Regions from separate parts of the Pseudoclavibacter sp. VKM Ac-2888 genome, predicted to be linked through region 1. Evidence: riboswitches for the same ligand, from Rfam matches in the RefSeq annotation. Region 1 holds a riboswitch; the other holds the start of a gene.
The links. Region 1 has a riboswitch for thiamine pyrophosphate ahead of ITJ61_RS08140 (YkoF family thiamine/hydroxymethylpyrimidine-binding protein). Riboswitches for the same ligand answer to the same signal wherever they lie in the genome.

Region 1 (14,983 bases):
AGGTGGGAGCCTTCGGGCTCGACACGGCGCTCGTCGCGGAGCTCGTCGTCGGCGAAGCGAAACCAGATTCGACGGAGGCGCCGACGGTCGCGATCCTCGCCGAGTACGACGCCCTGCCCGGCGTCGGGCACGGCTGCGGGCACAACATCATCGCCGCCTCCGCTGTCGGCGCCTTCCTCTCGCTCGTCGAGGCGAGCCGCCGCCACGAACTCCCCGCGGGCCGGATCGTGCTCTACGGCACGCCCGCGGAAGAGGGCGGCAACGGGAAGGAGATCATGGCGAGGGCCGGCGCATTCGACGACGTCGACGCCGCCATCATGATCCACCCGTTCGGCTACGACGTCACCGACCAGCCATTCATCGGGCGACGCATCCTGCGTGTGCGCTACTACGGCGTCCCGGCACACGCCTCAGCCTCGCCGTTCCAGGGCCGGAACGCGCTCGACGCCGCCAACCTCAACTACCAGGCCACGGGCCTCATCCGGCAGCACCTCTACCCCGGCGACCGCATCCACGGCGTCATCCTCGACGGCGGGCAGCGCCCCAACGTCGTGCCGGAGTTCGCGGAGCTCGAGTACTACGTCCGCTCGAACGCGGCGGAGACCTTGAAGGAGCTGAGCCTGCGCCTCGAGGACATCGCCAACGGCATCGCCCTCGCGACCGGCACGGGCGTCGAGGTCGAGTGGGACCCGCAGCCGTTCACGATGCCGCTGCGCTACAACACGCCCCTCTCCGAGCGGTGGGCGGTGCACCAGGAGGCGCGGGGCCGACGCGTCCTCACGAAGGCGTCCGTGCCATCGCACCTCGCCGCCTCCACCGATTTCGGCAACGTGAGCGTTCGCGTGCCGGGCATCCACCCCGTCATCGCCATCAGCCCACCGGATGTGAGCCTGCACACACGTGAGTTCGCTCAATACGCGACCAGCGACGCCGCGAGCACGGCCATCGCCGATGCGAGCACCGGCCTCGCACTCGTGGCCGCCGATTTCCTCGCCGACTCCAACCTCCGTGCCGCCGCACGGGCCGACTTCGACGCGGCCGGCGGCGCACTCGATGTCGAAGGGTTCTTCTCATGAGCGCATCTCCCTCCTCCCAGCCCGCAGCTGCTGGCCCTGTCGTCTACGCCCTGCACGAGAACCCCGAATGGTGGCCGCCGTTCCAGGCCGCCTTCGACGCGGCCGGTGTCCCGGTCTTCGAGTGGCGGCTCGTCGAGGGCGTGCTCGACATCGACGCGCTCCCGCCAGAGGGCATCTTCTGGTCCCGCATCAGCGCCTCGTCGCACACCCGAGACCACGCACTCTCGAAGGACTACGCACGCTCGGTGCTCAACTGGGTGGAGGCTGCCGGCCGGCGCACCGTCAACGGCCGGCGGGCCATCGAGCTCGAGGTCAGCAAGGTCGACCAGCTGACGCTGCTGCGCCGCGCCGGCATCGACACACCCCGCACGGTCGCCGTCATCGGCAAGCAGGGACTGCGGGACGCGGCGAGGGAGTTCCCGACACCCTTCATCACGAAGCACAACCAGGGCGGCAAGGGCCTCGGCGTGCGCCGCTTCGACGCGTTCGCCGACTTCGAGAGCTACCTCGACTCCCCCGAGTTCGAGGAGCCGCTCGACGGCATCACCCTCCTGCAGGAGTACCTGCGACCGGCAGGCGGGTTCATCACCCGCGTCGAGATCGTCGGCGGCGAACACATCTACTCGATCGCGGCAGACACCATCCACGGCGGGTTCCAGCTCTGCCCGGCGGATGCCTGCGCGATCGACCCAGACACTGGGCGCCCGGTCGTGCCCCCAGGTGCTGAGCTCGCGCCAGAGCCAGGCACCTCGATCTTCTCGCTCCGACAGGGCGGGCACGACGAGATCGTCGAGCGCCTCATCGCGTTCACGAAGGAGATCGGCCTCGAGATCGCCGGCATCGAGTTCATCGAGACCGAGGACGGCCGTCAGGTGGTGTACGACATCAACACGAACACCAACTACAACGCCGACGTCGAGCGCGTCGCCGAAGGATCCGGGCCGGGCGCGATCGCCGCCCTCCTCGGGCGCATCCTCCGCGAGACCTACCCGAACTCGTAGTCGAACGCAGCGTCGAGCACGCAGCCGGACAGCGAAGAGGTGGGCGTTGGAGTTCAACTCCGACGCCCACCTCTTCTCCTCGGGCGGATTCCGGGTCAGTGCGCGAAGGCCGAAGGTGCGCGCGTTCCTCGCTCGGGCACGGGGATGCCGAGGTTCTCCCGCAGCGTCGTCCCCGTGTACTCCTCGCGAAGCGAGCCGCGCTCCTGGAGGATCGGCACGACGTGGTCCACGAACTCGTCGATGCCGCCCGGCGTGAGATGCGAGCCGATGACCAGCCCGTCCGAGCCCTCGTTCTGCACGAAGTCGTCGATCTCCTCGGCGACCTGGGACGCCGTTCCGACGTACCGCACACCGCCGAGCTCGTGGCGCGCGAACTCGCGGATGCTCCAGCCGTTCTCCGCCGCCTTCTCGCGCCACCTGCGCACGGTCGCAAGGCGGTCGCCATAGGTGAAGGCGCGGCCCTCGATGATCGGCGCGCTCTCCCCATCCGGGTCGAAGTCGGGCAGCGGACCATCGAAGTCGATCTCCGAGAAGTCCCGGTTCCAGACCTGCTCGAGGCGCACCTGGATGGTGCGCGGGCTCAGCTGCTGCTCCGTCACCCAGCGCGCCTTCTCCTGCGCCTCCTCGCGGGTGTCGCCGAGCACGAAGCTCGACTGCGGGAGGATCTTGAGGTCGTCCCGGTTGCGGCCGAAGCCCTCGACCCGACCCTTGATGTCGGCGTAGAAGTCTCGTGCCTCCTCGAGGCGCGAGTATGGGGAGAAGATGACGTCGGCGTTGGCGGCCGCGAAGTCGCGACCCTGCGGCGAGATGCCTGCCTGCACGATGATCGGCCTGCCCTGCGGACTGCGGGGAACCGTGAAGCGACCGCTGATATCGAACTGACTCGTCGACACGTCGAAGCGCCCCTCGTCGGCGGAGTCCAGGAACTGGCCAGACTCCTTGTCGGCGACGATCGCATCCGCCGACCAGGAATCCCACAGCTCCCTGACCGTGTTGACCGTCTGCTCTGCCCGCTCGTAGCGTTCGGCGTGCGGAAGGAAGCCGCCGCGTCGGAAGTTGGCACCGGTGAACGCGTCGAACGATGTGACCACGTTCCAGCCGGCACGCCCGCCCGACAGATGATCGAGGCTGGCGAACTGGCGCGCGAGCTCGAACGGCTCGTTGAAGGTGGCGTTGATCGTGCCCACGAGCCCGATGTGCTCGGTGACCGCGGCGATGGCCGCAAGCACGGGAATGGTGTCGGGGCGCCCCGCGATGTCGTGGTCGAAGATCTCGCCGCGCCGCGAGCGCAGCGCGAGCCCCTCGGCGAGGAAGAAGTAGTCGAACTTCCCGGCCTCGGCCTTCTGGGCGGCGTGCTTGAACGTCGAGAACTCGATCTGGCTCCCGGCATCCGGGTGCTCCCAGAGGGTGTGCTCGTTGACTCCGCCGACGTAGGCGGCGAGGATGATCTGCTTCTTGGTCACGATGATCTCCTGATCGAGTCGGGCCTAGACGGCGGCGTAGCGGTTCGGGACGGTGGTCGGCAGGCCGAGGAGGCCCCGCAGGGAACGCGCTTCGTAGCGCTCCCGGAAGAGCCCCTTCTGCTGGAGGAGGGGAACGACGTCGGCGACGATGCGGGGAAGATCGTCCGTCACGACCCCGGGGTGCAGGCGGAAGCCGTCGTAGCCGAGCGCCGAGAGCGTCTCGAAGTGCTCGACGAGCTCGGAGGCCGAACCGGCGAACACCGCGGGCGGCTGCTCCAGCGTGCGGCCCTTCGCGTCGAGGCGAGCGAGACGAGCAGCCCCGGTCTCCTCGGGCCCGTCGAGAAATACCGCCACGTCGACGTAGACGGAGAGCGGCTCGCCGGCACGGCCCACGTTCTGCTCGGCGGCCCGCACCTCCGACAGGATGCTCACGGCCGAGGCGACATCCGACGGGGTGACGAAGAGCAGATCGGAGCTCGCGGCGGCGAACTCGTACGGCACCTGGGCGTGCCCGAGGGAGGCGACCACGGGCTGCCCCTGCGGCGGCCGCGGCGTGATCGACGGACCACGCACGCTGAACCATCTGCCCTCGAACTCGACGCGGTGCACCTTCGCGGCGTCGAGGAAGCGGTCCGTGGAGGCGTCGCGGATCTCCGCGTCGTCCTCCCAGCTGTCCCAGAGCCTGCGCACGACCTCCACGAAGTCGTTGGCCTCGGCGAAGAGGTCGCCGATGTCCGCGGTGGAAGCACGCTCGAGGGTCTCCAGGAACTCCGCCGGGTCGCGGCGCCCGAAGTGCGTGTGGTCCGACCCGATCGAGAGTCGAGCCTGCCAGCCGGCGCGGCCCTCGCTCGTGTAGTCGAGCGTCGCGACAGCCTTGGAGACGTGGAAGGGCTCGGTGTGCGTGGTCGTGACCGTCGGGATGAGACCGATGCTGTGGGTCACGGGGGCTACCCGCGAGGCGATGAGCAGCGCATCCAGTCGTCCCCGGACCTCGTCGGTGCGATCGTCGTCGTGCAGCCGCTCGGACGACTGCAGCGCCAGCGAGTCCTCGATGGTCGCGAAGTCGAGGAGCCCCTGCTCGGCGAGCTGGACGAGCCCCACCCAGTAGTCGGGCGTGAAGAGCTCGTCCGGACGGGCGCTCGGCTCCCGCCAGGCGGCCGGGTGGATGCCGGCGCCATCGAGTGCGACGCCGAGGTGGATTCGGTGTGGGTTCGTCATGATCTGACGCTAGGTGGCGCCACGCGGCGAGGCCACGGCACCTGACGCGCCCCGTTACGCGTCGCAACGTGGCGACATGTTCGTGGAGGCTCCTCGCACCGACGTCGAGCATCATCGGGGCATGGCTATCAAGGGCGTACTTGCGCAGATCACCGTGTCCGACCTGGCTCAGGCTACGGAATATTACGGCAGGCTCTTCGGGCGCGGCCCCGACGAGAATCCGATGCCGGGTCTTCTGGAGTGGCACTTCACAAGCGAGGCCGGCCTGCAGCTCTGGGCCGACTCGAGCCGCTCGGGCAGATCCACGGTGGTGTTCACCGAGGACGACCTCGCCGGTGTCGCCGAACGGCTCGACGCGGCCAGGATCGAGCACGGTGGAATCGAAGACGCCACTCACTTCCAGATCCTCCAGGTGCTCGACCCGGAAGGCAATCACGTGGTCTTCACGAGCGCAGGAAGCTAGGCGCGGACGGCGCCGGGGCTACAGTGTGGCCGTGCACGGGAGCCCGATGAGTCGGGCTGAGAGGGAGTACTCGAACTCCGACCGTTGAACCTGATCTGGGTAATGCCAGCGAAGGGAGTCAACTCACCCGTGCCGTCACGCTCCGACGGAAGGCACGCACATGGAAACCATCACCCAAGACCCGCTCGCATTCGGGGTGGGCGCACGAGTCACCGTCTCGGTCATGTCCGACCGCTACGTCGACGTGATCCTCGCCGCACTCGACGCCGCCGACTCTTCCGGCCTCGTGCTCGAGACGGGCGACGTGAGCACCTACGCGGGCGGCGACGAGCAGTCACTGCTGCGCTGGCTCACCGACCTCTCGCAGCACATCGCGGCGACGGGACTGCACGCCTCCATCCAGGTGCTGCTGTCGCGCGGCTGCCCCGGCGAGGCCGTCTGCGATCTGCCGGGAGGCGCCGGCCCCAGGCGAGTGGACGCGCCCCGCGGACGGAGGTCTGGGAGCTTCGCGAGCGCGGAGTGGGCGCTCTACCCCCTCGAGGATGCGGGCTCGGCAGAGCGGACGCCCGACCACATGCGCGAGATCTACGCGGCCATCGAGACGGCGAAGGCGAGCGGCACGTTCGTGGCCTCCGAGCATTTCGTGACGAAGCTCACCGGCGACCTCGGGCGCGTGCTCGAGACGGTCGCGGTCGCTTGGGCGGGGGTCGGGGCGCACGTGCAGCACGTGACGAGCCACCTCACGATCTCCCTGAACAGCCCCAGTCATGCGCGCGGCCAGGCAGACTCAGCCATCGACACAGCAGCCGAGGCTCGCGCATGAGCCTCAAGCTGCGGGACATCGTGCTCATGGTCGTGCTCGGCACGGTCTTCGGCTTCCTGTACTGGGCGCTCGTGCAGGCGTGGACTGCGCTCTCCATCGCGATGGGGCCGGCTGGCGACCTCGCCCAGCACTTCCTCTTCGGCGGCTGGCTGCTCGTCGCGCCCATCGCGATCGCCATCATCCGCCGGCCGTTCGTCGGCGTCATCGCGGAGGTGCTCGCCTCCGTCATCGAGGTCGTGTTCCTCGGCTCGGCCGTCGGCCCCCTGCTCTTCGTCGCCGCCGCCATCCAGGGCATCGGCAGCGAGCTGCCGTTCGCGCTCGGCCGGTACCGGAAGTACGGGTGGCTGCGGTATGCGATCTCCGGCGCGCTCGGCGCGGGCCTCGTGTTCTTCTACTCGGCGTTCCGCTCGGGCTGGTACGGCCAGGAGATCCTGTTCCTGCGCTTCGGCATCCAGCTCGCCTCTGGCATCATCCTCGGCGGCCTGCTCGCGAAGCTCATCGTCGATTCGCTCGTGCGCACCGGCGTGCTCGACAACTTCGCGATCGTGCAGGACTCGAAGCCGCTCGCCGTTCGCCGTGCGGTCTGACAGCTCGAGCGCCGATATCTCGAGCCTTGACATCGAGGCGGTCGGTTTCGAGGCGATCCACTCCTCTGGAGACGGGCTCGGGCCAGTGGATCTGCGCGTGGCGCCGGGCGAGCACGTGCTCGTCATCGGGCCGTCTGGGGCGGGCAAGTCGACGCTGCTGCAGGCGCTCAGCGGGGTCATCCCCCATACCGTCCCCGCCCAGGTCAGCGGGCGCATCCGCATCTGCGGGGTGGAGACGCAGGAATCGGACGTGCCGCGCCTCTCCAGGCACCTCTCCGTCGTCGCGCAGAACCCGAGCTCCTCGGTGTGCCTCCCCGACGTCGCCGACGAGATCGCGTTCCCGCTCGAGAACCACGCCTGGGCTCCCGAGGCGATGGGGCCAGCGGTGCGCGCGGCCCTCGACCTCGTCGGCGCGGGGGTACTCGCCGGCCGTCGCACGGCGACGCTCTCGGGCGGTGAGACCCAGCGCGTGGCCCTCGCCGCGGCCATCGTCACGGAGCCCCGTGTCCTGGTGCTCGACGAGCCCACCTCGATGCTCGACCCTGCGGGAATCTCGTCGGTGCGCAAGGCGGTCGACGCGGCCTCTGCACGAGCATCCACGATCGTGCTCGTCGAGCACCGGCTGGACGAGTACGCGGGAGCGCGCGGCATCGCGGGACTCCCGGGACGCACGGTCGTGATTGCGCGCGGTGGCGTCATCGCGCACGACGGCCCGACCGCGCGGGTCCTGGTCGAGCACGCGGCGACCCTGCAGGAGGCCGGATGCTGGCTGCCGCTCGACGCGGAGCTCGCCGCACTCACCGGCCTCGAGGGCGGACTCGCGAACGACGAGGTCGCGGACCGGGTCGCCGCGCTCGGGGCGCGCGCCGAGACCCGGACAGCTGCAACGACGCCCTCGGCACCGAGCCGCGAGGCGGAGGCCCTCAGCGTCGACAGCCTCGACGTCGTCGCTGGCGGGGCGCCGAAGCGCACTCGCGCCAAGAACGCCTCGGAGGCGATCCTCCAAGGCGTGAGCTTCCAGCTCAGAGCGGGCGAGGTCGTGGCGCTCCTCGGCCGCAACGGATGCGGGAAGTCGAGCCTGCTGCGAACGCTCGCGGGTCTCGCTCGGCCCCGCTCTGGCCAGGTGCATGGCCCCCGCCCCGGCCTCATCTTCCAGAACCCGGAGCACCAGTTCTCCCAGCCGACCGTGCGGCGCGAGATCGAGCACGGCCTCGGAGCGGATAACGCGGGGCGCATCGCCGAGCTGGTCACCCGCTTCGACCTCTCGGCGCACCTCGACCACAGCCCATTCCGCCTCTCGGGCGGGCAGCAGCGGCGGGTGAGCATCGCCGCCATGCTCGCCCACGACCGGCCGTTCCTCCTCGCCGACGAGCCCAGCTTCGGCCTCGACCGCCGTTCGAGCATCGCTGCGATGCACGCCCTCGATTGCACCGCGCGCAGCGGCTGCGGCGTGCTCTTCTCCAGCCACGAGCTGCGCGCCGTCTGCACGTACGCCGACCGCGTGCTGGTCCTCGCCGAAGGCGGGCTCATCGCCGAGACGACGCCGTTCGAGCTCCTCGAGGACGAGGGCCTCCTCGCCGCAGCGGGCCTCGAGCGAACGCCGCTGCTGAGCTGGCTCCAGGCGCGGCGCTTCCCCGCCGAGCGGGCGCGCGCGATCCTGCGCGAGCTCGACGACGCCGCGACACGGGTCGCGGCATGAGCCCCGCGCTCGAGCGCCGCAACCCCACCGTCAAGCTCGCGGTGCTGTTCGCCTGCTCGCTCGCGACGCTGTTCATCCTGAACCCGCTGACCCTTGGCCTGCTGACCGTGCTCGCGATCATCGCCGTGCTGACGACGACGAGGCTCACCCCAGGAAGACTGCTCGCCGCATCCGTCCCCTTCGTCGCGTTCGGGGTCGGCCTGGTCATGGTCAACGCGCTCAGCCGTCCAGGGGGCGAGATCCTCGAAGGCCTGCCGGTTCGGGTGACCAGCGAGGGCCTCGCCATCGGGTTCGCCCTGGCGCTGCGCACGACGGTCATCGGCATGCTGTCGATCGCGTTCATCGCGAGCACTCCACCCCGTGACCTCATGACGAGCCTCACACAGCACGCCAGGCTCAGCCCCCGCTTCGCGTACGCCCTGCTCGCCGGATTCCGCCTCCTGCAGCTCCTGCCGAGCGAGTGGCAGAGCATCCGCGCCGCGCAGGCCGTCCGGGCGTCGCTCGGACGAGACGGCACGCCGCGCACCGGGATCACCGCGTTCGGCGCTGCCGCGTTCTCTCTGCTCGTCGTCTCGATCCGCTCCGGTGAGCGCATCGCCCAGGCCCTCGAGTCGCGAGGCCTCGGAGCGGGTCCCCGCACCGTCTGGCGCCCGGTCGCGCTCGATGCCCGCGACGCAACACTCGCCATCGTCGTACTCTGCGCGTTCGCACTCGCGGCCACGCTCGGCATCGCCGCGGGAACGGGGCTGTCGCTTGTCTGAGAACAGCACGCGTCGGCTCACGCTCGTCGGGATGGTCAACCCGCCGACCCAGCGCTACGCTGCCGCATGGCGCCACCCGGACTCGAACGGCGACTGGCTGCGCGCCAGCTCGTACATCGACATCGCGCGACTCCTCGAGCGCGGCGGCTTCGACCTCATGTTCCTGCCAGACGCGCTCGCGATCCCGGAAGACGCCCTCGGCGACGTCGCGACGACCCTCGCCAGCGGCGGCAAGGGAGCCGTGACGCTCGACCCCATCACCGTGCTGAGCGCCGTCATCGGGGCGACGCGGAGCATCGGACTCGGGGCGACCGTGTCGACCACGTTCCTGCCGCCGTACGCCATAGCGCGGACGCTCTCGAGCCTCGACCACCTCTCCGCGGGGCGCGTGGCCTGGAACATCGTGACCTCGACGACGGATGCCGAGGCGCGCAACCTCGGCCTCGACCGCATCCCACCGAAGGGGCAGCGCTACGACCGCGCCGACCGCGTCGTGGCGCAGGTGCTCGAGCTCATGGGCACGTGGGATCCGGCTGCGCTGGTGCAGGACGCCCGGAGCGGCGTGTTCGCCGACCCGAGCCTCGTCTCGCGCACTCCGGCGCCGCGAGAACGTGCGGCGGCACCCGGCCCGCTGAGCCTCCCGAGGAGCCCCCAGGGACATCCGGTGCTCATGCAGGCGGGAACCTCGCCGCGCGGCATGCAGTTCGCCGCGAAGTGGGCGGAGCTGGTCTTCGTCGCGGCCGACGGCATCGACGGCAACCGGGCGGTGCGCACCGAGCTTCGCGAGCGGGCCAGACTCGCGGGGCGTGATCCGGACGAGCTCCGCGTGTGCGCTGCGATCCAGCCGATCGCTGGATCGACGCGTATCGATGCAGTCGGCGTCCGCGACTCGCTCCTCGCGCACATCGACGAAGCCTCGGCCGTGCGCTCGCTTGCGCGGCTCATGCACGCTGACGCCGCGACACTGCGACTCGACGGGGACGCCGAAGGCTTCCTCGCCGCGCACCGGGGCGCGACGGGAAGCGATGGCTTCGAGGACATGCTCGCGGCCGTCTCCGCAAGGGAGGGCCTCACCGTCCGCGACCTCGCCCTGCGCCAGTCGCTCGACCAGCTCACGCCGTCCCCGCTCGGCAGCGGCGCCGACATCGCCGACGAGCTGTGCGAGTGGCAGGATGCCGGGGCGGCTGACGGCTTCGTCGTGACCCCGGCCCTCCTGCCCGGCTCGCTCGAGGACTTCGTCGAGCACGTGGTTCCCGAGCTGCGCAGGCGCGGCCGCCTCAGCGAACCTGCCGCAGCACCCTCGGCGCCGACGCTGCGTTCGCGCCTGGCCGCCAAGAACGCCCCGAGAGCTCAGTCACCCCCGAGAGCTCAGCCCTGAGCGCCCCAGGTGGCCGACTGACCCGCGGCGGCCCGCTGCTGCGGCACACCCCACGGGTTCGCGTCCTGCAGCGGCTCCGGGAGCGCCTCCTGCGGCGCACCCTGGTAGGCGACACCGCGCAGGAAGCGGGAGATGGATGCGGTGCCGACCGACGTGGAGGTGTCGTTCGACGTCGCCGGGTACGGCCCGCCGTGCTGCATGGCGGGCGTGACGGCAACGCCGGTCGGCCAGCCGCCGAAGAGCACTCGCCCCGTCTTCCTCGCGAGCCCCGCGACGAGCGCGGAGAGCGCTGGCGACTGCTCACCGGCGGCGGCGTGCACCGTGCCCGTGAGGTTGCCGACGTAGAGCTCGTCGAGACTCGGCGCGAGCGACGTCTCGTCCTCGTACTCGACGATGACCGAGAACGGCCCGAAGACCTCGTCGAGCAGCGTCTCGTCGCCCGCCGCGAGCTTGCTCGCCGGCACGGCCACGATCGTCGGCGTCGCCCACACGTTGCCGTCGTCATCGCTGCGCACAGCACCTTCGGCGACGACCCGCACACCGTCCGCGTCGAGCACGTCCGCCCGACGTTCGAGGTACGCGCGGCCGATGCTCGGGTTGAGGAGCCGGTGCTCGGGGGCCTGCTCGGCCGCCTGCGAGACGCGCAGCTGCAGCTCGGCGGCCGCATCCGTCGCGGGAACCCAGAGGAAGCCGGGCTTCGTGCACAGCTGACCTGCCGAACCGGCGACCGACGCCGCGTAGCCCGCAGCGATCTCCTCTCCGCGCTCCGCGAGCGCGGCCCCCGTCACGAAGACGGGGTTGACGCTGCCGAGCTCGCCGTAGAACTGGATGGGGCGGGGGCGGGCCGCGGCCTTGTCGGCGAGCAGGCGGCCCACGCGGATCGAGCCGGTGAAGGTCCCGACGTCGACGCGGTTGTCCTCGAGCACGGTGACCCCGGCCTGCTGGCCGATCACGAGCGCGAAGACGCCATCGGGGGCGCCGCACTCGCGAAGAGCTCCCTCGACGACGCGGGCCGTGGCCACGGACAGCTCCGGGTGCCCCGAGTGCCCCTTCACGATGAGCGCGCATCCCGCCGCGAGCGCGGCGGCGGAGTCGCCACCGGCCACGGAGAAGGCGAAGGGGAAGTTCGATGCGGAGAAGTTGACGGCGACTCCCACCGGCACGAGCATCCGGCGCACGTCAGGCCGTGGGCCGAGCACGAAGTCCGGGTCGGCCTCGTCGAGGCGGACGTCGAGGTACGAGCCGTCGCGGATGACGTCGGCGAAGAGGCGGAGCTGCACGGTCGTGCGCTTCAGCTCGCCCGTGAGCCGCGCCTGCGCGAGCCCCGTCTCCCGCATGCCGATGGGGATGAGCTCCCCCGCCGCGGCGTCGAGCGCGTCGGCGATCGCGATGAGGGCGGTGGCGCGCTCCGTGGGTGGGGTCGCCGCCCAGAGGGGGGCGGCCACGGCGGCTGCCGCGAGGATCTGCTCGAGCTCGGCGTCGCTGGTATGCGGGGTGGGTGTGCTCATCGATGAGTCCAATCTAGAATTCGAATCCAGCCGGGAAGGGGTCTGTCGGGTCGAGCATGTACTGGCCCATGCCGGTGATCCACGCGCGGCCGGTGATGGTCGGGATCACGGCCGGCCTGTCGCCGACCCGGACTTCGTCGATGAGCTGGCCGGTGAAGCTCGTGCCGATGAACGACTCGTTGACGAAGTCGGTGTGCAGTGGGAGCTCACCTCTGGCATGCAGCTCGGCCATGCGTGCGGAGGTGCCGGTGCCGCAGGGTGACCGGTCGAACCAGCCAGGGTAGATCGCCATCGCGTGGCGCGAGTGGGCGGCGGTGGAGCCGGGTGCGATGAACTCGACGTGGTGCACGTGGTCGACACCCTCGATGGTCGGATGCTTGGGCGCGTCGTGGGTGTTGATGGCGTCCATGATCGCGAGACCGGCGCGCATGATGTCGTCTTTGCGGGCCCGGTCGAAGGGCAGGTCGACGTCGTCGAGGTCGACCATGGCGTAGTAGTTCCCGCCGAACGCCAGCGAGTAGCGAAGCGCGTCGATGCCGAGTTCCGGCACCGGGACGACGGCGTCGAGGCGTTCGCAGAAGCTGGGCACATTCTCGATGGTAACGCTAACAGCGCGTCCTTCGCTCACTTCGACGCGAGCGATCACAAGACCCGCCGGAGTATCGAGACGAATGACGGTCTGCGGCTCGAGGACCTCCACCATGCCCGTCTCGACCAGCACCGTCGCCGTGCCGATCGTCCCGTGTCCGCACATGGGCAGCAGACCGGAGACCTCGATGTACAGGACGCCGAAGTCGGCGTCCGGGCGCGTGGACGGCTGGAGGATGCTGCCGCTCATCGCCGAGTGCCCGCGGGGCTCCCGCATCAGGAACGTCCGCAGGTCGTCGCGATGCTCCTGCACGTACAGCCGCTTGTCGTTCATCGTGGCGCCGGGGATGACCCCGACCCCACCCGTGACGACCCTGGTCGGCATGCCCTCGGTGTGGGAATCGACGGCGGAGATGACTCGTGATGCTCGCATGCGAAAAGACCTCAAGTTCGTGAGTGAGGGGCCGCCCAGGGCGGGGGGACGCCCCGGGCGGCCGGCCCAGCGGGATGAGGGGGGATCGCCCCGCGGGCCAGACGCAACCAGCGCTATTGCCGGATTGCGTCGCATTGGTGCGGGAAGAGCCCCCGCAAGCAGACGGCAGAGAGGCCAGGAAAGCGACCCCCGTGTCTGCTGCGACCCTACTTGAGGGTGGCGAGCGCGTCGAGGGCGCGCTGCGTGTCGGCACGCACGCGCGCCTCCATCTCCGGCGTCAGCGCAGCGCGGGGCGGGCGGCACGGCCCTCCGTTGCGGCCGACCATGTCCATGCCGAGCTTGATGGCCTGAACGAACTCGACACGGGAGTCCCAGCGGAACGCCGCGATGAGGCTCTTGTAGATCTCACGCGCCTCGACGTAGCGGCCCGCTGCCATGTGGTCGTAGATCGCCACGGCCTCGGCGGGGAAGACATTGGGGTAGCCGGCGAACCAGCCGGTGGCACCGTCGATCATGAGCTCGAAGAGCACGTCGTCGCTGCCCGCGATGACGTCGATCGTCGAACCGGCCGCCTCGCAGGCCTCCTGGATCTCGAAGGCGCGTCGGACGTCGCCGGAGAACTCCTTGACGGCGACGATGCCGTCGATCTTCGCGATCTCCGCGACGAGCTCCGGGCGGAGGTCGACCTTCGTGTCGAGCGGGTTGTTGTAGATCATGACGGGCAGCCCCACTTCGGCGACCTTCGCGAAGTGCTCGATGACATCCGCATCCGCCGACCGGTACATGGTGGGCGGGAGGCAGAGCACGCCGTGGGCGCCGTCTTCCTTGGCGAGCTGAGCCCAGTGCTGCGCCTGGTGCCAACCTGGACCGTGCACGCCCGCGACGACGATGCCGCGGTCGCCCACAGCCTCGACGGCGACCTGCACGACCTTGCGGCGCTCCTCATCGGTGAGGGACGAGTACTCGCCGAGCGAGCCGTTGGGGCCGACGCCCCGGCAGCCGTTCTCGATGAGCCAGTTGCAGTGCTCGGCGTACGCCTCGAAGTCGACGGCCAGGCCGGCGGGAGCAGAGGCGTCCTCCTTGTAGGGAAGGGCCGTCGCGACGACGACTCCGCCGAGGTCGAGGTGGGTTGAGGCTGCTTCGGTCATGGGTGTTGCCTTCCTGTCAGGGGATGCTGTTCTTCTGAGGTTCCTGCCAGCTCAGCGAGCCGGATGGGGGTCTGGATGGGGCGACGGTCGACGATGCCCTCGTCGAGACCACGCCCGAGCACCGTCTCGATGAGCTCCTCGGCGCTGCGGCCGCAGATGCGGGCCTGGCAGATGCCGAGACCGGCTCGAGTGGAGAGCTTCTGGGAGCGCAGACTGTGCGAGTGCGTGGCGGCGGCCTTCCGCCGCAGCTGACCGGCGGTCACCTCTTCGCAGCGGCACACGATGGTGTCCTCGCGCAGCCACTCCTGCCAGCCCGGCCGCACGCCGTGCGCCGCCTCGATGCGCGCCGCGAACGACCCGAAGATCGCGCGCTTGCGCTGGGCGCCGCTGATCTGAGGGTCGCTGGACGCACCACCCGCTGCGCAGTGCCCGGCCACGCGCCCCTCGGCGAGGGAGAGGTCGACACCGCCGATGCCCGTCACTTCGCCCGCCGCGTAGACGTCGGAGGTGCTCGTGGCGCAGGACTCGTCGATGATCACGAACCGGCTGTCATCGAGCGCGCAGCCGGCCGCGATCGCCACCTCGAGCCGCGGGGTGAAGCCGTGCGTCACGCAGACGGCGTCGCACGCGACCTCTCGCTCGCTGCCGGCGATGGGCCGCCACTGAGCGTCCACGCTCATGATCGTGACGCGCTCTACACGCCCATCCCCGTGCGCCTCGACGACCGCTTCGCCGACTCGGTACGGGATCCGATGCCGCAGCTGACCGGCGACGTAGCCGAAGAGCTCCTGCACCTTGCCAGGGGCGCCCGCGAGCTGCCACGGCTTGGGCAGCCAG
Region 2 (14,983 bases), on a different contig from region 1:
AACGGCAGGACGCGGGCGATCGACGCCGCGAGATCCGGCCGCTGCTCGGTGGCGGCCTTGGCCGCATCGGCGAGGTGGTTCGCGCCCGTCGGAAGGTAGCTGCGGTACACGCTGAAGTGGGCGGCGATCTCGGCGACGGAGTCCTCGATGAGGTCGTCCTCGAGGCCCGTCGCGCGCAGTTCTCGCGCGATGCGGCGGATCTCGGCGTTCAGTGACACGTCGGCCACTGCGCGCTTCGCCTCGTGGATGAGCTGCTCCCAGTCGACCGGGTCGCCGTCTGCTCCCGCCGCGAGCTCGTCGAGCGGCTCCTCGGCGTCGGCGTCCACGAGCACCCGGTCGATCTGGCCGAGCGCGTCGTAGCCGGTCGTCCCTGCCGTGCGCCAGTCGGCGGGCAGCGCCTCGTCGCCCTCGAGGATCTTCTCGACGAGCACATACGCTCCGCGCGTTCGGTCGGCGAGGTGGCGCAGGTAGCCGCCCGGGTCGCGGAGTCCGTCCGGGTGGTCGATCCGGAGCCCGTCGACGAGGCGGTGACGCATCCAGTCGAGGATCTCCGCGTGAGCTTCCTCGAACACGTGCTCGTCTTCGACGCGGATGCCCGCGAGCGAGGTGATGGTGAAGAAGCGGCGGTAGTTGAGGCGGCTGTCGCCTTGGCGCCAGTGGATGAGCTGGTAGTGCTGGTTGTCGAGCACTTCCCGCACCGATGCGCCCTCGGGCGCCGAGCCTTCCGCGAGCGGGTACTCGGTGGAGTGGTAGCGCAGCACGCCGGCCTCGGTGTCGACGGTCACGTTGGCGATCGCGTCGCCCCGCTCCCTGGGCATGTCGTCGTCGCCCACCGTGGGGATGAGGAGCTTGCCGCCGCCCGCCTCCCAGTCGATGTCGAAGGACTCGGCGTGCGCGGCCTGCTGGCCGTGCTCGAGCACATCCCACCACCACGGGTTGTCGCGTGGTGTTCCGACTCCCATGTGGTTCGGGACGATGTCGACGAGCACGCCGAGGCCCAGCTCGCGGGCCTTCGCGGAGAACCGCTCGAGCCCCTCGCGCCCGCCACGTTCGTCGTCAACCTTCGAGGGGTCGACGACGTCGTAGCCGTGCGTGCTGCCTGGGGTCGCCTGGAGGATGGGCGAGAGGTACACCCATCCCACGCCGAGCCGCTCCAGGTAGGGCAGCTGCTCGGTCGCGGCGTCGAGGTCGAACTCCGACGTCAGTTGGAATCGGTACGTGCTGGATGGGATGCGCATCATGGTCTCCGTGGCGCGAGGTGCTTCTGAGGTGGCTCTGGCGGGGTCAGCTGCCGAGGGGCGGCCGCGTGATGATGGGGATGGGGGTGGTCATCGCGGCGACGGAGGCGGCGACCGAATGGTCTGGCTTCTCCTTGAGCTCGGCTTCGCGCAGCACGACGAGCGAGCGCGGCTCGAGTGGGATGGTTGCTCCCGGCTCGACGGCCTCGAGGTCGGTGTGCATGCCGGAGGTGTCGATGACGATGTCCCAGTGGGAGGTGATCTCGACGCTGGGGATGGTCGCCTCGACGACCGTCTCGCTGGCGTTGAAGTAGACCATGAAGCTCACATCGGTGATCTCCTCGCCCCGCTCGTCGCGTCCGGCGATGGCGTTGCCGTTGAGGAACATGCCCATCGACTTCACGAACTCGGCGTTCCAGTCTTCGGATGCCATCTGCGTGCCGTCGGTCGAGAGCCACACGATGTCGGGCAGCGCGGATCCCTCGGCGCGCTCCTCGACGCGGCCGTTGAAGAAGCGGCGTCGACGGAACGTCGGGTGGTCGGCGCGCAGCTGCGCGACGGCCCGCGTGAACTCGACGAGCGGCTCGTCGGCGTTCTCCCAGTGCACCCAGCTGATCTCGCTGTCCTGCGCGTACGTGTTGTTGTTGCCGTTCTGCGTGCGCCCCAGCTCGTCGCCGTGGAGGAGCATGGGCACGCCCTGGCTGAGCAGCATCGTCGCGATGATGTTCCGCTGCTGCCGGGCGCGCATGGCGTTGATCTCGGGGTCATCGGTCGGGCCTTCGACGCCGAGGTTGTAGGAGCGGTTGTGGCTCTCGCCGTCGTTCCCGTTCTCGCCGTTGGCGTCGTTGTGCTTCTCGTTGTAGGAGACGAGGTCTCTCAGCGTGAAGCCGTCGTGGGCCGTGACGAAGTTGATGGAGGCGAAGGGGCGGCGTCCGGAGTGCTCGTACAGGTCGGCGGATCCGGTGATGCGGCTCGCGAACTCGCCAAGCGTTGACGGCTCGCCTCGCCAGAAGTCGCGCACGGTGTCGCGGTACTTGCCGTTCCACTCTGTCCACTGCGGTGGGAAGTTGCCGACCTGGTAGCCGCCGGGGCCGACGTCCCACGGCTCGGCGATGAGCTTCACCTGCGAGACCACCGGGTCCTGCTGCACGAGGTCGAAGAAGGTGGACAGCTTGTCGACGTCGTGGAGCTCGCGGGCGAGGGTGGAGGCGAGGTCGAAGCGGAAGCCGTCGACGTGCATCTCGGTGACCCAGTAGCGCAGCGAGTCCATGATGAGCTGCAGCGAGTGCGGGTGGCGCATGTTGAGCGAGTTGCCGGTGCCCGTGTAGTCGGTGTAGTACCGCTTGTCGTCGTCCTCGAGCCGGTAGTAGGCGGCGTTGTCGATGCCGCGGAAGCTGAGGGTCGGGCCGAGGTGGTTGCCTTCTGCCGTGTGGTTGTAGACGACGTCGAGGATGACCTCGATGTTGTTGGCGTGCAGCGTGCGCACCATCGACTTGAACTCCTGCACCTGCTGGCCTGCCGTGCCCTGGGAGGCGTAGTCGGCGTGCGGGGCGAGGAACGAGATGGTGTTGTACCCCCAGTAGTTGCGGAGGCCCTTCTCGATGAGGGTGCTGTCCTGCACGAACTGGTGCACGGGCATGAGCTCGATGGCGGTGACGCCGAGCCGCTTGAGGTGCTCCACGATCGCGGGGTGCGCAATGCCGGCGTACGTGCCGCGGATCTCCTCTGGCACGTCCGGGTGCAGCTCGGTGAGCCCCTTGACGTGCGCCTCGTAGATGAGGGACTCGTTGTAGGGGATGCCCGGCTTCCGGTCGCCAGCCCAGTCGAAGTAGGGGTTGATGACAACGCCCTTCATCATGTGGGGCGCTGAGTCGAGGTCGTTGAACGAGTCGGGATCGCCGAAGTTGTAGCTGAAGAGCGACTGGTCCCAGTCGATCTCGCCCGTCGTCGCCTTCGCGTACGGGTCGAGGAGGAGCTTCGCCGGGTTGCAGCGGCTTCCGTTGACGGGGTCGTAGTCGCCGTGCATCCGGTAGCCGTACTGCTGGCCGGGCTGCACGTGAGGGAGGTAGGCATGCCAGACGTGCGCATCCTGCTCGTAGAGCCTCACCCGCTCCTCGTTGCCGTCGTCATCGAAGAGGCACAGCTCGACCTTGTGGGCGGCCTCGCTGAAGATCGCGAAGTTGGTGCCACTTCCATCGAACGTCGCTCCGAGGGGGTAGGCATTTCCGGGCCACGTTTTCATGCACGCTCCTATTGCTTCATCGAAGAACATCGCGTGTGGATGCAGGCACTAAAGCTACCAAAGGGTGGGAGCGCTCTCGCCCGCAAGCACACAGGACTTCTCCTGGTTGGCAGGCATGTCGACGACCTACGCTGGCCGCATGACGAACCTCACACAGAACCTCACGGACTCGGTCAAGAAGCTCGGCGTCACCCTCGCCTACGGCGAGAAGGTGGAACTCGGCAAGTCCACGATCCTTCCGGTCGCTCTCGTCTCGTACGGCTACGGCGGTGGTGAGAGCACTGAGGAGGGTCAGGAGAACTCGTCAGGCGGCGGTGGCGGCGGGATGGCCGTGCCGGTCGGCGCGTACGTGGATGACGAGTTCGGCACGAGCTTCCGGCCGAACATCATCACGCTGCTCGTCGTGTCGATTCCGCTGGTGTGGACGGTCGGGCACGCGCTCCCGCGTCTCATCAAGGCGCTCAAGAAGTAGCTCAGGCGCGGTACGGCCTATACTCGGGGGTGTTCACGGGAGTCCGGTAGTCCGGGCTGAGAGGAAGGCTCAAGCCTTCGACCGTCAAACCTGATCTGGGTAATGCCAGCGCAGGGAGGCACATCTCCGAGCAGGGTCGCCCACGGCTCTGCGCCCGTGCACTTTCACTCGAAAGGGCACACAGCATGACAACTTCCCCGACTCCATCTCCGACTGCGGCAGCGCAGGTCCCGGCTCAGGCGAAGGCGCCGAAGAGCCGCTTCCGCTGGCGTGTCATCGACATCGTCACGGCGGCCGTTCTCGGTGTCGCGACGGGCCTCATCTTCATCTTCTGGAACAGCGTCGGCTACCTGTGGTTCACGACGATGGACGCGTTGACGCCGGGCTTCGGTGGCATCGCGGTCGGCATCTGGCTGCTCGGTGGCGTGCTGGGCGGGCTCATCATCCGCAAGCCGGGGGCTGCGCTCTTCGTCGAGGTGCTCGCGGCGTGCGTGTCCATGCTGCTCGGCAGCCAGTGGTCGATCGAGACCGTCTACTCGGGTATCGCGCAGGGCCTCGGTGCTGAGCTCATCTTCGCGCTCTTCCTCTACAAGCGCTTCGGTCTGAGCGTCGCGATGCTCGCGGGCGCTGGTGCTGCCGTCGCCGCGTGGGTGCTCGAGCTGTTCCTCAGCGCGAACATCGAGAAGGGCCCTGAATTCCTGACGATCTACCTGGTCGCTGTCGTGGTCTCGGGTGCGGTGCTGGCGGGAGTCGTCGGCTGGCTGCTCACGCGAGCACTCGCCGCGACCGGCGCGCTGAACCGCTTCGCGGCGGGCAGAAGCGCGAAGCGAATCGGCTAGCGGTCGTGGGCGCGAGAGTCGAGGCGAGGGGGTGGGGCTGGCGCCACGCCGATCGGGCGAAGCTGGCGGTCAGCCAGCTCGACCTGACGATCGAGCCCGGAGAGGCCGTGCTGCTGCTCGGGCCGTCGGGGGCGGGCAAGTCCACGCTCCTGGCGGCTCTTGCCGGGGTGCTCGGCGACCACGAGGACGATGGCCAGGAGCTCGGCTCGCTGCTGGTCGACGGCAGGCATCCGACGGATGCGCGCGGCGCGGTGGGGCTGGTCCTGCAGGATCCGCAGGCGAACACGGTGCTCGCCCGAATCGGCGACGACGTCGCGTTCGGCTGCGAGAACCTCGGTGTGCCGCGCGCCGAGACCTGGGTTCGGGTGCGCGAGGCGCTCGACGCCGTCGGGCTGCGGATGCCGCTCGACCGCTCGACCGCGCAGCTGTCCGGCGGTGAGCGCCAGCGCCTCGCGATCGCGGGCGTGCTCGCGATGCGGCCGAACCTCATCCTGCTCGACGAGCCGACCGCGAACCTCGACCCGGCTGGTGTCGAGGAGGTTCGCGAGGCGGTTGTGCGTGCCGCCGAGGTCACCGGCGCGACGCTCATCATCATCGAGCATCGGGTGGATGTGTGGCGTTCGAGCGTCGACCGGGTCGTCGTGCTCGGCACCGAGCAGCACCTGCTCGCAGACGGTGCTCCTGACGTGATCCTGGAGGAGCAGCGGGAGTCGCTCCTCGCGGCGGGTGTGTGGATAGGCGGCCACGAACCCTCGGTTCCCCGGGGCGAGCGCGCCCCGGGGGAGGACCTGCTCGTCGCCGACGGCCTCGGGTTCGGGCGTGCCGACCATCCGCTGCACACGCAGTTCGGGGCGACGCTGCGGGCGGGGGAGTCGACGGTGGTGCTCGGTCCCAACGGCGCGGGCAAGACGACGCTGGCGCTGACGCTCGCTGGCCTGCTCAAGCCGGTCGCGGGCGACGTGCGTGCGAGCAGTGCCCTGCGTGAAGCTGGCGAAGACGCTGACAGTCGACGGGGTGGCTGGGCGCTCGGCAGGTTCCGCGCGGCGGGCCCGGTCGGCCCGCATCCGTCTGCCTGGCGTTCCCGTCAGCTGCTGACGAGGATCGGCACGGTCTTCCAGCAGCCCGAGCACCAGTTCGTCGCGGGCACGGTGCGGCGCGAGCTCGAGGTGGGACCGGATGCGGTGGGGCGCGGCAGACGCGAGACGAGCGAACGCGTCGACGAGCTGCTCGCGGCGCTGCGCCTCTCGCACCTCGCGGAAGCGCACCCCTTCACGCTCTCCGGCGGTGAGCAGCGTCGCCTGTCCGTCGCGACGGTGCTCGCGACGGCGCCTCGGGTGCTCATCTTCGACGAGCCCACCTTCGGGCAGGACCGCAGGACCTGGACGGAGCTCGTCACGATCATGTCTCGCCTCGTCTCCGAGGGGCACTCGCTGGTCTCCGTGACTCACGACGAGCAGCTCGTGCGCGTGCTCGGCGACCAGCGCATCCGCATCGAAGCCCACGACCGCAAGAACGAGAAGGTGCCAGCATGATCGGCAGCGGCGCGGGCGTCGCCTCGGCGGGTTCCCGCCCGGCCTGGTCGGCCCGGTCGCCCCAGGTCGACGCCGGCGGCGTGCCGCTCGAAGTGCTCCCCGTCGGCGGACGGTTCCTCGACCGCGTGAACCCGGTCACGCCGTTCCTGGCGGCGGTGCTGTACTCGATTCCCCTGCTGACGACGCTCGATGTCGTCTCGGCGGCCGTCGCGCTGACGCTCTCGCTCCTCGCCTTCGGCGTCGCCGGAGTGCGCCCCATGGAGGTCCTGCGATCGAGCTGGATCCTCCTCATCGCCGCCCCCGTCTCCGCCACGAGCATGCTGCTGTACGCCAAGCCCGGCGGGGCGAGCTACGGGCAGTTCCTCTACGCGAACATCACCGACAACTCCATCCAGCTCGCGATCGCCGTCGGCGTGCGCGTGCTCGCGATCGGCGTGCCGACGCTCGTCGCGTTGAGCCGCATCGACCCGACCCGCCTCGCCGACGGCCTCGCGCAGGTCGCGCACCTCCCGGCGAGGTTCGTGGTGTCGGCGCTCGCGGGCATCCGCCTCTTCGCCGTGTTCCGCGACGACTGGACGGCGATGAGCCAGGCGCGCCGCGCTCGCGGTCTCGGCGACTCGGGTGCCATCCGACGGTTCATGACGATGGCGTTCGCGCTGCTCGCTCTCGCGCTGCGACGGGCTGGGACACTGGCGACCGTCATGGAGGCTCGCGGCTTCGGCGCCGAGGACATCACGCGGACGTGGGCTCGCCCCTCACGTCTCGACTGGCGGGACCTCGTTCTCGTGCTTGCGGCAGTGGTCATCGCCGGCGCGGCTATCGGAGTGGCCGTCGCGGCGGGGTCGTACCGGCTCGTGGGCAGCGCGTGAGCGGGGTCGCGGCGCTGCTGGACCGCGTGCTCGCGGATGCCCGCGGCTCGCGCCCGGTCGTGATCATCGACGGCGGGTCGGGCTCGGGCAAGACGACGCTCGCGGGGGAGCTGCTGGCGGAGTTCCGGGCGCGCGGCTTCGAGAGCGCGCAGCTGGTGTCCCTCGACGACGCCTACCCGGGCTGGGGTGGCCTCGCTGCGGCCTCGCAGGCGGTGCATCGCGACATGCTCCGTCCCGAGCAGCCGGGGCTCCCGCACCGCCCCGGCTATGAGAGCTGGGACTGGGCGGCGGACGCGCCCGGTCCGTGGCGCGAGCTCGACGGCTCCGCGCCGCTCATCGTCGAGGGCTGCGGTTCGCTGTCGCACGAGAGCGCGCCCCTCGCGACGACGAGCGTGTGGATAGAACTCGACGAGGCCCACCGGAAGCCGCGGGCGCTCTCGCGTCCTGCAGACGTCGGCGTCTTCGAGGAGTTCTGGGAGATGTGGGCGGCTCAAGAGCGCGAGCACTGGCGACGCAATGCGCCGTTCCTGCTCGCCGACGTCATCATCGAGGCCGCGCCCGGCGCATGACGGGGTTTCGCGGCGTCGCGAGGCGCTGTCAGCGCGGGCCGGTGCCCGTCTGGTCTGAGCTCTGCCGGCGGCGAGCGCGCACGTAGCGCACGGTGAAGATCACGGCGATGACCAGCCCCACCAGCGCCGCGAGCAGCCAGGTGCCACCGACGATGAGGCCGTAGACGGCGTCGTCGTAGTCGATGCTGGTGCCGGGACCGGCGTCGAGGGAGAGGCCGGTGCCGATGCTGTCGGCGACCGGCCGCAGCAGGAGACCGGCGAGCGCGCCGACTCCCGTCGCGAGGGGGATCGCGAATGCCCACCCCCAGAGCACGGAGCCGAACGTCGGACCGGCCGCGCCCGCTGTGCGACGAGCGGCCTGGATGCTCCGCGCCCCGAGCAGGATCAGCACGACGAGGCCGGCACCTGCCGAGACGAACATCGCCCAGAACGCGAACGCGGAGAGCAGCGTCTGCCCGGTCTCGACGAGCGGTGGGATGGGCCCGACGGCGTCGACCGTGATGCTCGCGGCAGCAAGCGCCGAGAGCAGACCGGTCACGGCCATCCACAGTGCGAAGGCTGGTGCCGCCAGGACGAGGACGATTCCCCAGAGGAGGCGTCCTGGCCGGAGGGGCCCGCGGGCTGGTGGCGTCTGCTGCATCCGGGAAGCGTACCGGGGACGCGCGAATCGGGAGGCTCTACGCCCAGCCGAGCTCGTGGAGCTGCGCGTCGTCGATGCCGTAGAAGTGCGCGATCTCGTGCACGAGCGTCGTGTGCACCTCGTCGCGGAGGGTCTCCTCGTCGTCGCAGATCGACAGGAGCGGTTCGCGGAACAGCACGATGCGGTCGGGCAGCTCGCCGAAGCCGTACTGGCCGCGATCCGTGAGCGCGAACCCCTCGTAGACGCCGAGCAGGTCGAGCGAGCCGTCCTCTGGCCGGTCCTCGACGACGAAAATCACGTTGTCGAGGCCGTCGACCATCTCGTCCGGCAGCTCATCGAGCTCGTCGACGACCAGGGCCTCGAAGTTCTCCCGCGACATCTCCATCCGCTCATTGTGTCGCAGGGTGGCTGGACAGGGACCGGCGGCGAACCGAACTTGCACTGCGAGCGCAGTACAAGTTGTGCTAACTTCGCATCACAATATTTTGTCCGCACCGCGCGAGCGGCACCTTCGGAGGCATGAGTGATCGACCCAATTCTCAACTTCATCCGCAGCCTCTCTTCCGGGGTGCGGGAGTTCCTGCCGCTGGAGGTGGCCATCACCTTCGGCTTGGTCCTGTTCGCCGTCTCGTGGGTGAGGCCGCGCCGAATCGTCGCGCTCCCTGATTCGGGTTTCAGGCGGACGGTGCTGCTCTGGTGCGGGGTCGGTGGCTGCCTCCTCATCGTGGCCGTGGCGACGCTCACGAGCGCCCTCGCTACCGCTGGAGGAGGATCTGACGTCTCCGGATTCGATGGATGGTGGCGTCGGCCCGCTCCACTCGTCGCCGCGATCGTGGTGGTCGCAGTGGCCGGTCTGGCTCTGCGTTCGGTCCCGCTGACAGCTCCCGGCTCGAGGGCCCTCGCGCCTCGGAGACGCTGGAACGCCTTCGCTCCCGGTCTGTGGCTCTGGGTGGTGCGATTCTCAGCCGTGCTGATCGCCGTCACTGCGCTCTGGCAGATCCTGATCGCCGTCTCGGCACCGCCAGAGGGCCCGTTCTTCGGCGACGTGGCTCGCTACACCACGCTTCCCATCTACTCGCACTTCAACGGCAGCTTCGGATACCTAGCGGGTGCCGGCTGGCCCAACCACCTGGCCACGCTTGCCACGCTTCTTGCCGCGGCGGGTGTCTTGGTCTGGGTGCTGAAAGCAGACGCGAACCGCCCCGAAGCCCTTCCCGCAGCCACGCTCAAGACCCATCGCGATGCGACCGCGCGCGTGCTGACGCTCATCGTCCTCGCGGGACTGGTCACCACGTTGGGTGCTGTCTGGATGCACGTCGGCTCCACGAGCACGATGACGGTCGGTCTTGACGAGCGCTGGGTGTCAGCGGAGGTCTCCTACCCGCAGCTCTACATCGAGGGGGGCTTCAGCGCGCTGTCGTACCCGATGAACGTGACCGGGTATCTGCTCCAGGGGGTTGGGGTCGCGCTCGCGCTCAGGCTCGCGGTGGACACCGTGCGTGCTGCCGCGGCGCGGCCGGCCGCAGCCGCAGCGGGGGCATCGGTCTCGGCGGCCGCGCGTTGACCGCGTCAAAGTCTGCCGAGGATCTCGCGGAGCTGTTTCGGGGTGCTATTCGATCTGGCGTTCTCGGTGACGGCGAGAGGCTTCCCACGGTGCGGCAGACCGCACGCGACTTCGAGGTGGCGCAGGCAACGGCGGCAAAGGCGTATCGCTCGCTGGAGCGGGAAGGGCTCGTTGTCACTCGCACTGCGGCGGGGACGCGTGTGGCTCCCGGGGCATCCCGCGCGCCTCAGGCGGTGATCGAGCACATCCGTTCGCTGCTGGATGCGAGCCGTGAAGCCCGGGTGCCGCTCGATGACGTCGTTGCGATTCTCAGGACAGTCGCCGCTCAGGATCCAGGCAGCCACGACGGTTCGCGCGAACCCGAGTGATACCGCGGGCTACTCACCTCGACCCCCAGGTGAGTTCACGCGTCTCTAGACCTGCGCCGAGGCATGGTCGTAGGCGAGGGGGAGGAGCTCGCTTGCGACCACGCTGATCAGGCCGTCAGGCCCGGGCAGGATCACCCGAATGTCGGGGTAGTGGTCGGCGAGCACCTGGCGGTCACGCCCGCAGGGGCTCATCACCCCGCGGCCGTGGTTCGCGACGGCGACGATGTGCGTCAGCTCGAGGGCACCAGCAGCGCGGGCCGAGCCGAGCGCCACCAGCTCGGCGCAGGGCCCGCCCGTGAAATGGTGCAGGTTCACGCCGACGTGCACCCGGCCGTCCGCCGCGCGCACGGCAGCCCCTACCGTGTGGATGCCGTCCTCATCCGGCCCAGCATCCGTCGTCGCATCGATCGTCGACCGGGCGGCTTCGACGAGCTCGAGCTCGCCTTCCGAGACGGGCCGGGCGGATGCGAGTTCGAAAGCGGTCATGACGCGAGCCTACGAGGTGTCCTCGAGAGGGTCTCCTGGCTCGATACGCGCGCTCCTCGCTAGGGTGCCCCAGTGACTGATGCCGAATTCGCCCGCCCGCAGGAGTGGCGAGCTGCACACGCCGCCGCCATGGTCGGCTGGGACTTCTCCGCCCTGGACGGGCGCATGACCGCCGACGATCCCCACTGGGACTTCACTGCCGAGTGCCGTGCCGCGATGGCGACTGCCACGCGCATCGCCGACCTCGGCACGGGAGGTGGCGAGCGGCTCATCGAGCTCATCGGCGACCTCGGTGCCGTCGCCGAGTCCCTGGCCATCGCGGCAACCGAGGGGTGGGAGCCGAATATCGAGATCGCGAGGCGGAACCTGGCGCCGTTCGGTGTGGACGTGCACCGCTACGACTCCGAGGCGGGTGACTCCCTGCCGTTCGAAGATGCGTCGCTGGACCTCGTCGTGTGCCGCCACGAGTCCTTCGACGCCGGGGAAGTCGCCCGTGTGCTCGCGCCGGGCGGCCGGTTCCTGACCCAGCAGGTCGACGGACGGGAAGCGCACGAGCTCCGAGAGTGGTTCGGCGGGGACCCGCTGCACGACGACGTGACGCTGGCGAACGCGAGCAGCGAGGTGGCAGCCGCCGGGCTCCGCATCGAGCTCGCCGACGAGTGGACTGGGCGGATGACGTTCGCGGATGCTCGTGCGCTGGTCGAGTACATGGCCCTGGTGCCGTGGGATGTCCCAGGCTTCGAGGTCGACGCCAACATCAGCACGCTGCGTCGCCTCGACGCAGCGCGGCCGATCATCGTCACGCAGCGGCGGTTCCGACTGGCCGCAGTGCGCGACTGAGCTGCTCGACGCGCCAGAGCGTCCGCTCGCTGGCGTGGTGCGACGCGGCCCGCGAGAATGGGGCCATGATCGACGTCTTCGGGGAGGCCCTGACCCATGAGACGGTCGCGCAGTTCGCCTTCTGGGGCATGGTCCTCGGCGTCGGAATCGCGCTGCGCATCGTCCGATCGGTGCGGCCGCACCTGCTCAACCGCACGCGCTGGGGAGTGCTGGCCGCCGCCATTCTCCTGCTCCTCGTCGCTCTGAGCATCGTGAACCTGTCAGCCTCCGTCGTCCTCTCAGTGGTGTCGAGCTTCCTGCTCGTCGCCCTGGGGGCAGCCGGCGCCGGTGCCCTCGTCGCGCTCGCGGTCTTCTCCCTGCTCGAGTTCATCGCGCCCAAGCGGCGGCGCGACCTGGTTGCGGCTCCCGCGGGCGCTCCGCAGCGCTGACACCTCACGGGGGAGCGAGGCGACCTCTCCTGCATCCACGTCCTAGGATGCTCGCGTGTACGTCAAAGTGTGTGGCCTGGATTCTGTCGAGTCGGCGGCGGTTGCCGTCGAGAGCGGAGCCGACGCGGTCGGCATCGTGATGAGCCGCACGAGCCCGCGCAGGCGTCCTGCGGAGGAGGCCGCGAAGATCTTCGGTTCCGTTGCGGCGGGCGTCGATCGGGTGCTGGTCGTGCACGACATGTCGGCCACGGATGCCGCCGAGATCGCGGGAGCGGTCGGCGCGAACGTGCTGCAGCTGCACGGCTCCTACTCGGGCGATGAGGTTCGAGCTGCCGGCGCGATCTTCCCGCGGATCTGGCGAGCCACCTCGCTCGCCGACGACCCTGAGCTGCGCGTCGGGGCGTTCGGTGAGGAACTCCTGCTGCTGGATGCGCCGAGACCTGGGTCTGGCGAGCGCTGGGACCTCTCGGAGCTCGTCCGTCGTCGCCCCGAGGGGCACTGGCTGCTGGCAGGCGGCCTGCACCCGGGGAATGTGGCAGAGGCGATCCGCCAGGCAGGGCCCCGGGGCGTCGACGTGTCGAGCGGGGTCGAGTCGAGCCCGGGCGTCAAGGACCACGCCCGGATCCGCGCCTTCGTGGAGGCCGCGAAGCGCGCCGGCTGACCGCTCGTGGCCCCTCGGGCAGCTGTGCGAAATGTGCGACGAACGGGAACCCATCGCCGAATCCGGCGTGCCTGCGTCGTCTGAGCTCTGAAGCTGGTCAGGGACGCGGTGGGTCGACCTCCGCGAACTCCGCCTCCAGGTCGGCGCCCGCGGCGGTGAGGTGGTCGAGCACCGTGCGAACGGCGAAGCGCGCCTGACGGTCTGGACGGGCGATGGCGACGATGCTGCGCACGGACCGCACGCCGTCGAGCGGGCGCAGCACCACCCCCGTGCGCGGGCGAGTCGTGAAGCGCGGCAGCAGCGCGAGCCCCGTGCCGGTTGCGACGAGCGCTTCCACGAGTCGGTTGTCGCGGAGCCGCTGCACTCGATCCAGGTTGGTGCTCGTGGCGTTCTCGACGGCGATCAGGATGCTGTCGAACGGGTAGCCGACGGGCACACCCACCCAGGTGGTGCCGAGCAGATCGCCAGGGACGAGGTGGTCGAGGTGCGCCAGCGGATGCTCGGACGGCAGGGCGACGTCGATCGGCTCCCGGGCGAGGACTCGCGTGTGCAGGTGCTCTGCCCCGCGCGGGACGTCTCCCGTGAGGCTGTGCCCGATGACGATGTCGGCGTCGAGGGTTCGCGCTGCGTACTCGGACTCGGCGAGGTCGAAGTCGTCGAGGTCGAGGTGGATCGCCGACCCGGCCGTGCGGCGGAGCAGGCCGGGGACAAGCGCCTCGCTGGCGCTCGGGAGCGCGCCGATCGAGACGGTGCCGCTCGGCTCGCCGAGGCTCGCCTCGAGCTTCGCCTGCACCTCGGCGAGCGCCCGTCCCACGTCGTCGGCGCCGTCCGCGAGGATCCTCCCGGCCGCGGTGAGGCGCAGCCCTCGGGAGAACGGCTCGACGAGGCTCGCGCCGAGCTCCCGCTCTGCGGTCCTCAGCTGCTGCGACAGGGCGGAGGGGGTGCGGTGCGTGGCCTCGGCCACCGCGGCGAGCGTGCCCCGCAGCGACAACTCGCGGAGCAGCTCGAGGTGGCGGAATTCCATGTAGGGAGCCTACAGTTATCGGTCACGGATCATCACTGGTGCTTCAGGGTGAGCGCGCCGCACACTGATCCCGTGCCTCCTCGCCATGTCGCCCTCGCCTGCCTCGTCGCAGTCCTCTGGGGCGTGAACTTCCTCGCCATCCACGCCTCGCTCGAGCAGTTCCCGCCGTTCTTCCTCATCGCCCTGCGCTTCGGGCTGCTCGCGATCCCGACGATCCTGTTCATCCCGCGCCCCAACGTGAAGCTGCGGTGGCTCGTCGGGTACGGGCTCGGCTTCGGCACCCTGCAGTTCGTCGGGCTCTACCTCGGTATGGCCGCGGGCTTCCCCACGGGGCTCGCGTCGCTCGTGCTGCAGATGTCGGCGCCGTTCACCGTGCTGCTCGGCGCGATCTTCCTCCGCGAGAAGCTCACGACGCGGCGTGTCATCGGCATCGCGGTCGCGGTCGCCGGCCTGCTGCTGGTCGGCGTCGCCCGGGGAGGCGCCGGAAGCTGGTGGCCGTTTGTGCTCGTGGTGATCGGCGCGTTCGGCTGGGCCATCGGCAACATCTCGAGCCGACTCGCCGAACCGCCGAAGCCCCTGCACCTGACGATGTGGATGGCCGTGGTGCCTCCCCTCCCCATGCTCGCCGTCTCGCTGCTCGTGGAGGGGCCGGAACAGATCTGGGCGTCGCTCGCGACGGCGTGGACCGCCGCGGCGGTTCCCGCGTGGATTGGGCTCGTCTACACGATCGTGCTCGGCACGGTCCTCGGCTCCGGCATCTGGGTGTGGCTCATGAAGCGCCACCCGGCGGGTGTTGTCGCACCGTTCTCGATGCTCGTCCCCGTGGTCGGCATCTCGACAGCGTGGCTCGTGCTGGGGGAGCGGCCCGGCCCGCTCGAGCTCGTCGGCGGTGCGATCGTGCTCTTCGGGGTCCTCTGGGCGAGCCGCATGCCAGCCGCAGCGCTCGTGCCGGCCCCGGAGCCGGGCATCCCGGAGCCACCCGTCGCCGAATCGCCTCCCCTTGAGCTGCCTCGTCCCGAGTCGCCTATCCCCGACTCACCGAAACTCGAGGCCCCCGCGCCTCGCTAGAAGCACGCGGGAGGCGCAGATTCCCGGCACTGGGAACCTGCGCCTCTCGCGTGGATGCGGCCGGACTGTCTTCGCACAGACCCGGCCCAACGACGAAGGCCCCGAGTTCCCCGCACTTGAAAGTGCAGGGAACTCGGGGCCTT

Region 2: it holds a riboswitch for thiamine pyrophosphate, as region 1 does, so the genes downstream of both, ITJ61_RS16320 (ECF transporter S component) here and ITJ61_RS08140 (YkoF family thiamine/hydroxymethylpyrimidine-binding protein) in region 1, are expected to answer to the same signal.

What each region holds. Positions count from the first base shown of each region.
Region 1 is NZ_JADKSM010000001.1:1,687,101-1,702,083, forward strand. It holds gene ITJ61_RS08115 (M20 family metallopeptidase) at 1-1,076, shown strand, start outside; gene ITJ61_RS08120 (ATP-grasp domain-containing protein) at 1,073-2,077, shown strand; gene ITJ61_RS08125 (NtaA/DmoA family FMN-dependent monooxygenase) at 2,173-3,540, opposite strand; gene ITJ61_RS08130 (LLM class flavin-dependent oxidoreductase) at 3,565-4,758, opposite strand; gene ITJ61_RS08135 (VOC family protein) at 4,880-5,221, shown strand; TPP riboswitch at 5,247-5,356, shown strand; gene ITJ61_RS08140 (YkoF family thiamine/hydroxymethylpyrimidine-binding protein) at 5,382-6,044, shown strand; gene ITJ61_RS08145 (ECF transporter S component) at 6,041-6,631, shown strand; gene ITJ61_RS08150 (ABC transporter ATP-binding protein) at 6,621-8,330, shown strand; gene ITJ61_RS08155 (energy-coupling factor transporter transmembrane component T family protein) at 8,327-9,091, shown strand; gene ITJ61_RS08160 (NtaA/DmoA family FMN-dependent monooxygenase) at 9,084-10,469, shown strand; gene ITJ61_RS08165 (aldehyde dehydrogenase family protein) at 10,460-11,977, opposite strand; gene ITJ61_RS08170 (proline racemase family protein) at 11,991-12,998, opposite strand; gene ITJ61_RS08175 (dihydrodipicolinate synthase family protein) at 13,205-14,146, opposite strand; gene ITJ61_RS20260 (NAD(P)/FAD-dependent oxidoreductase) at 14,143-14,983, opposite strand, start outside.
Region 2 is NZ_JADKSM010000002.1:194,529-209,511, forward strand. It holds gene treY (malto-oligosyltrehalose synthase) at 1-1,238, opposite strand, end outside; gene glgX (glycogen debranching protein GlgX) at 1,285-3,480, opposite strand; gene ITJ61_RS16315 (hypothetical protein) at 3,620-3,952, shown strand; TPP riboswitch at 3,977-4,086, shown strand; gene ITJ61_RS16320 (ECF transporter S component) at 4,138-4,791, shown strand; gene ITJ61_RS16325 (ABC transporter ATP-binding protein) at 4,797-6,323, shown strand; gene ITJ61_RS16330 (energy-coupling factor transporter transmembrane component T family protein) at 6,320-7,192, shown strand; gene ITJ61_RS16335 (cobalt ABC transporter) at 7,189-7,761, shown strand; gene ITJ61_RS16340 (hypothetical protein) at 7,790-8,401, opposite strand; gene ITJ61_RS16345 (metallopeptidase family protein) at 8,439-8,786, opposite strand; gene ITJ61_RS16350 (hypothetical protein) at 8,925-9,965, shown strand; gene ITJ61_RS16355 (GntR family transcriptional regulator) at 9,962-10,333, shown strand; gene ITJ61_RS16360 (cytidine deaminase family protein) at 10,379-10,819, opposite strand; gene ITJ61_RS16365 (class I SAM-dependent methyltransferase) at 10,892-11,659, shown strand; gene ITJ61_RS16370 (hypothetical protein) at 11,725-12,087, shown strand; gene ITJ61_RS16375 (phosphoribosylanthranilate isomerase) at 12,143-12,748, shown strand; gene ITJ61_RS16380 (LysR family transcriptional regulator) at 12,846-13,772, opposite strand; gene ITJ61_RS16385 (EamA family transporter) at 13,845-14,840, shown strand.